Pontimicrobium sp. SW4: one gene and its partner. The protein of the gene in region 1 interacts with the protein of each later gene in a pairwise test. Links are inferred from orthologs where the notes say so. Each region holds a gene or a part of one and is shown on either strand. Other genes may lie near its edges. The genes, in order: ABGB03_RS04065 and ABGB03_RS06920.

Evidence for each region.
Region 2: the proteins of ABGB03_RS04065 (region 1) and ABGB03_RS06920 interact in binary tests that used the Escherichia coli proteins (3 or more experiments, as listed by UniProt). The link is inferred for Pontimicrobium sp. SW4 from one-to-one orthologs.

What each region holds. Positions count from the first base shown.
Region 1 is NZ_CP157199.1:868,870-872,193, reverse strand. What follows is about bases 254-3,236. They hold ABGB03_RS04065 (nucleoside-diphosphate kinase), read right to left. Parts: upstream 1,964-3,236; coding sequence 1,544-1,963; downstream 254-1,543. Other genes in these bases: ABGB03_RS04055 (bifunctional oligoribonuclease/PAP phosphatase NrnA), read left to right, coding at 3,137-3,236; ABGB03_RS04060 (alkaline phosphatase D family protein), read right to left, coding at 2,017-3,051; ABGB03_RS04070 (hypothetical protein), read left to right, coding at 1,097-1,426; ABGB03_RS04075 (DUF721 domain-containing protein), read left to right, coding at 524-796; ABGB03_RS04080 (lipocalin family protein), read left to right, coding at 254-504. Outside these bases: DNA replication and repair protein RecF, read left to right, coding at 1-68; more of ABGB03_RS04080, read left to right, coding at 76-253; more of ABGB03_RS04055, read left to right, coding at 3,237-3,324. UniProt on the Escherichia coli protein: Major role in the synthesis of nucleoside triphosphates other than ATP. The ATP gamma phosphate is transferred to the NDP beta phosphate via a ping-pong mechanism, using a phosphorylated active-site intermediate.
Region 2 is NZ_CP157199.1:1,457,207-1,460,288, forward strand. Bases 296-3,036 are described here. They hold ABGB03_RS06920 (uracil-DNA glycosylase), read right to left. Parts: upstream 2,129-3,036; coding sequence 1,463-2,128; downstream 296-1,462. Other genes in these bases: ABGB03_RS06915 (substrate-binding domain-containing protein), read left to right, coding at 296-1,136; ABGB03_RS06925 (DNA gyrase/topoisomerase IV subunit A), read right to left, coding at 2,135-3,036. Outside these bases: ABGB03_RS06910 (nucleoside phosphorylase), read left to right, coding at 1-269; more of ABGB03_RS06915, read left to right, coding at 270-295; more of ABGB03_RS06925, read right to left, coding at 3,037-3,082. UniProt on the Escherichia coli protein: Excises uracil residues from the DNA which can arise as a result of misincorporation of dUMP residues by DNA polymerase or due to deamination of cytosine.

The DNA of each region.
Region 1 (3,324 bases):
ATCCAGATAGAACCGAAAATGCAATAAAGCAAGTACACCAAACTTATCAGATTTTTCACTTACAATAATGAAAAAATGAATTTTAGATCCCTCCTATATATTGTAATAATTGCTTTTACTTTTAGTAATTGTACTTCTAACCCTGAAGATGAGATTGCTTTTATTGAAGGGTATTGGGAAATTAAAGAAGTAAAAAAAGACAACAAACTTATTAAGGCGTATAATGCAAATCTTTCGGTTGACTATTTTGAAATTAATAATGACTTAACAGGTTTTAGAAAAAAAGTTACGCCTACGCTAAATGGCACTTTTATTGTAAATCAAGATGAAGCTCCTTTTACTTTGAAAATTGAAAATGATTCTTTAAACATCTATTACAATCATAATAGTATCATTACTAAAGAAACTATTATTAGAGCCACAAAAGAAGAACTTGTTATCGTTAATTCTCAAGGCTTTCGTTATATTTACAACCCTTACAAAAGCATTAACATTGACGAGTAAAAAACGACATAATGAAAATATGGCTTTAAGTGATGTACTTAAAGAGTTTGTATCTACCAATAAACTTCAAGAAGGTTTAGACAAGGTTGAAATTAAAGATGCTTGGGAAAACCTTATGGGAAATGGTGTTAATAGTTATACAACTTCTGTACAACTAAAAAGAGACACTTTATATGTGCAACTTAGCTCATCTGTGCTACGAGAAGAATTAAGCTATGGGAAAGAAAAAATTATCACCATGCTTAATGAAGCTTTAGGTAAACCTCTTATTAAAACCTTAATTCTAAAATAATTTAATTTCTAAAATATACGTAGTTCTACGTATTGTTTTTCACCAAAGAAACCACTAATTTTATTACATCCCTCTATAATAATTGTGTGAGCAATGCTTATACATAATAATTATAGCTTAAAAGTTTAACAATGAAACCGATTTCCCTAACAATAATCATTGTTTCTAGTACTATACTATTTGGTTTAGACAGGAATAAATTGTATTGTTTTTTTAGATATAACAATTATGACCATTCTTTGTTGGAATTAGGTCAATATCTTTCTAAGGTGTCTGTTTCTTTATCTAATTTATTCCCTTATGAGCAAAAACCTTAAAATTTTTTGTATTAAAAACCTACTTAATTTAGTAGCTCTTTGTTTGTTTTTAACAGGTAATATTTATTCTAACACTTATTTAATTATTATTGGTGGCTGTGGAATGATTGTGTTTTCTTTTATATTATATCATCAATTTTTAAATCCATTAATTGCCATTGTTTTAGGAATATTCTTAATGTTTATCTTGTCACCATGGTACCTTAGTGTTTTTTGGGCAGTAAGTATTTATTTAATATTTCAAATTGTAACATTACTACACAGTTTGTTTACCAAAAAAGATTTTTTTAAAACTACTTTTAATGCCAATTAGTTTGAACTAAATACTTAACCCTACATATTGTAATTATTTGAGTTGTATTAATGCAAATATGACGCATAAAAAAAGCTACAACTTTCGTTGTAGCTTTTAATTTAATTTTATTACTCTCTAAAACATTTCTCTTCCCGAAAAGTGAAACGCACCTTCTATTGCAGCATTGTCATCACTATCACTACCGTGAACAGCATTTTCTCCAATAGATGCGGCATATAGTTTACGTATAGTTCCTTCAGCAGCTTCAGCTGGATTTGTTGCCCCAATTAACGTTCTAAAGTCCTCAACTGCATTCTCTTTTTCTAAAATTGCAGCTACAATTGGTCCTCTAGTCATATACTCAACTAACTCTCCAAAAAATGGACGTTCATTGTGCACTGCATAAAATGCTTCAGCATCTGCCTTAGTCATTTGAGTTAACTTCATTGCTACAATTCTAAATCCTGAAGCTGTTATTTTTTCTAATATTGCGCCAATATTCCCTTTTTCAACTGAATCAGGTTTTAGCATTGTAAATGTTCTATTTGTTGCCATTGTTTTATTTAAATTTCGTGCAAAAATACAGTTTTTATATAAATTACCAAGCTTTAATAAGTTTGTGTTAGTTCTTGCTGTAATACATTATTCTCTCCTCGCATTTGCATAACAACCTTTTTGGTATCAAAATTAATTTTAAGTAGTCCAAAACTTAAATCGGAAACTACTTGTCCCTCTCTATATTGATTTGGTTCACCATCAAAACTAGTATACGAGTGTGTCATTCCGCTTGAAGTAAAATCAATTAAAGGATAATCTAACCCTTCTATGGTAATTTTAGAAAACTCCGAAATATGTCTGTCACCAGACAATACAATAACACCATTTGCTTTAGATGTACTAATTAAGTTTTTAAGCTTATCCACTTCATGAGGCATAGTTCCCCAAGTTTCAAAACCGTGTTCAGCAGATAAAAACTGGATACTACTTACAATTAGGTTAAAATCAGATTTTGAGGAATTTAATTCATTCTCTAGCCATTGCCATTGTATATCGCCTAACATTGTACCTTCTCCATAGACATTTGGTTGATATCGATGCTCAGGATTATCAGATGGTGTTAAAGCACTTCTAAAATAACGTGTATCTAAAACAATAACTTTCACACTTCCTTTATCTGTTTCTATAACTTCTGAATGGTATACCCCTTCACGTTTCCTTCTACTATCTGTCTTCGAAACACCTATAAAATCTAAAAATAATTGCTGACTTTCTGCTTTAGCTACATACTCCAAACCACCATCATTTAATCCATAATCATGATCATCCCAAGTACCTAAAACTTTCATTCCCTTAATTATCTGGTCGTAACCTTCTTGTTGAAGTTGTTGCTGATAATGTTGTGACATTAATTTCATATCATCAGTATCAGAATAAATAACATCGCCTCCCCAAATCCAAGCTATAGGTTTATTTTCTAAAACAGGTTTCCAGAGTTTGTTTTCAAACGATTGCCTATTACAAGATCCAAAAGCGATTATAAAGTCAATTTCTTTAGTTTCTTTTAAATTAATTGATTTCTCCTTATTGCTTTTACATGAAATTACAAGTAAAACTAGCAATACATATTTAAAAATTGTCTTCATGAGTAATTATAAAAAAGGTTAATTTTTTACAAAAGTAGTATATTACATTTAAAGGATTTGTTATTAAATTGTATCTTCGCTTCTTATGACTAAAACAGAGATTTCAAAAATAAAAGCTTTATTAAAATCACCTAAAAAAATAGTGATTGTCCCTCATAAAAATCCTGATGGGGATGCTATGGGTTCAACACTTGGATTATATCATTACTTAAAGCTATATAATCATAATGCTATAGTCATTGCGCCTAATGATTATCCCGATTTCTTAAAATG
Region 2 (3,082 bases), 590 kb from region 1 along the record:
TTTATGGACCTCAAGGGCGCGTGCTTAGGCTTCCTTTATTCGACAATGAGATGAATTCTAAAATGGATTCATTTAATCATGATGGGGTTAATATTACCAATTTTGAAATGGAAACTTCAGTTATTTATGGTTTATCAAAACTATTAGGACATAAGGCATGTTCTTTAAACGCGATTATTGCTAATAGAGCTAACGGAACTTTTAGTAAAGACCCTAAAAAAGCCGTTGAAGAACTTATAAAATATACCCTAAACAAATTAGTTTCATAAATGAGTGACGATTTTAAAACTGTAAGAATCGGAGGAGTTCCTGAGCATTTCAATTTAGCGTGGTATTTAACTCTTAAAAATAAAGAATACACAAAGGAAGGTATTAATTTACGATGGAAAGATTATTTTGGTGGTACTGGTCAAATGTGTAAAGCATTACGCGATAACGAAATTGATTTGGCGGTTATTTTAACCGAAGGTATTATTAAAGACATCATAGCAGGAAACAAATGCAAAATTGTGCAAGTTTTTGTTAAATCACCTTTGATTTGGGGAATTCATGTAGGGCAAAAATCCTCATATAATAACCTAGAAGATATAAAAGGTAAGAAGGCTGCAATAAGTCGTTATGGATCTGGATCACACTTGATGGCATATATAAATGCTCAAAATAATCATTGGAATTTAGAAACCGATTTGCATTTTGAAGTTGTTAAGAACTTAGACGGCGCGGTAGAAGCTCTCACTAATGAAACAGCAGATTATTTTTTATGGGAAAAATTCACAACAAAACCATTAGTAGACGATAATATTTTTAGGCATATTGATGATTGCCCTTCGCCTTGGCCTTGTTTTGTGATTGCTGTAAGGGAAGAATTCTTAGAAAATCACAAAGAATGCTTAAAAACTATTTTAAGTATTATAAATACTACAACTAGGGAGTTTAAAGACATTCCTTCTATTGACGTTACTATTGCAAATAGATATGATCAAAAATTAGAAGATGTACAGAAATGGTTGAAATTAACTGAGTGGTCACAAAGCAATTTAGACATCGAGACAGTAAACAATGTTCAAGAGCAACTTTTAGCTTTAAACATTATCCCGAAAAAATTACCTTTTAACCAATTGGTAATCAATATTTAACGTTTTTAATCTTAAAAGTAGGAGTTTTTAACGAATACTTGTTATATACGTAGTTATACGTATTGTTTCATGTTATTATTTTATTTACCTTTATTAACATATGTTAACATGGTTTTTGCATTTCATCGAATTTATTTGTATTTTGCCGAAACAATGTTACCCAAATCCCTAGTATATGATTTATAAAATTACATTAATCCTTTTAATTTTAGTAGCAATAAATTTTGTTTTATTGTTTTTTAGTACAAATAAAATTAAGAGATTTTCGAAACCTAAAAAAGCTAAAGTCAGTAGACCACTAGAGCTTAAAAATGCACCAAAAACTATTACCACAAGACAGGTTCCAAGCCGTTTGTCTCCAACAGGTAGTTAGTTTTGCTAAAGTGTTTATTACCAAACCAATACCCTCTATTTGCACTTAATGGAGAAGGATGCCCTGACATTAAAACATGATGCTTTTTAGTGCTAATGAGCTTAACTTTTCGTTTAGCAAAACCACCCCAAAGTAAAAACACAACATCTTCTTTATTTTTTGAAATTGCTGTAATTACAGCGTCAGTGAATTGCTCCCAACCTTTATTTTGATGGCTTCCAGCTTGATGTGCCCTAACTGTTAGTGTAGCATTTAACAATAATACACCTTGATCTGCCCAATGGGTTAAATCTCCACTTTTTGGGTAAGTTTTTTTTAAGTCCTCTTCTAATTCCTTAAAAATATTGATTAATGATGGAGGGTGATTTATACCATCTTGAACTGAAAAGCACAAACCGTTGGCTTGATTTTCACCATGATATGGGTCTTGTCCAATAATAACTACTTTTAAATTATCAAATGTACAATGATCAAAAGCAGCAAAAATTTCTTTGCCTGGAGGAAAACATTGATGTGTTTTATATTCTTTCTTTACAAAATTGACCAGGTCAGCAAAATAAGGCTTAACAAATTCGTCTTGTAAATGAGTTCTCCAACTTTTGTGAATATTAACGTTCATAAAATATTAAAACAACGTAATCTGCCCTTCATCATCAATATCAAGGCCTTTTGATGCTTCACCATTGCTAGATGGTTTTATATTGGAATCACCTTCTTTTATATCATTATCGATAACCTCTTCATCTACGACCTCTATGTCATCTGCAGGAATATCCTCTGGTGCTTCATAAGGTAAAGAATCTAATAAATTAATTTGATTTATCTTATCTTTAGTTAATTGATTTCCAAGTGCATTAATTCCTTTTATTGCAATAAATTCTTCAAGATTTATTTCTAAATTATCTTTTCTGTCCTTACCTCTTTCTTTAGCAAATACTACTTCAGCCATTGGTCTCCAATCGGTAGATACTATCTCTAATTGTGAATTATCATTTTCGGTGATAAAACTTTCAATTTTATTCTCATTTTCTACTAAGAATCGCTTTACATAGTAACGCTCTTTGTCACCATCATAATAGATAACAGAAATTGGCTTCTTAGGAATCCATTTTTCCATCACGATCATATCACTATCAAAACGAGCAGTAATTTCTGGCATAATTGTTTTTACTAATCCTGCTTGCGTGATGACAAGTATTCTATCCTCACCTCTAAATTCACCAACAAGTTCACCTCTGCCATCGACATTTAAACGTTGTATAGTATCGTCAAACCATATTTTTCGTGGTTTTAAGGTGCTAACGCCTTTCTCTTTAAGTTCAATACGTTTTACTGTATATTTTGTAACTAGATTCCCTTTAGAAGCACGTCCTTTAATAATAATATCAGCAAAATCAATATCCCATTTAAGTTTCTTGATACTTCCCGCTTGTCTCAACATCACAGTTACTACTTCAGCTTCACCATTTGGATTTGCAGAAAAATAATGCACTATTGAGTTGCTACTTCCATTTGTTAAATCATACTCTCTATCTCTAGTTATAGAAGTTACTGCAAAACGTTTAATATACGA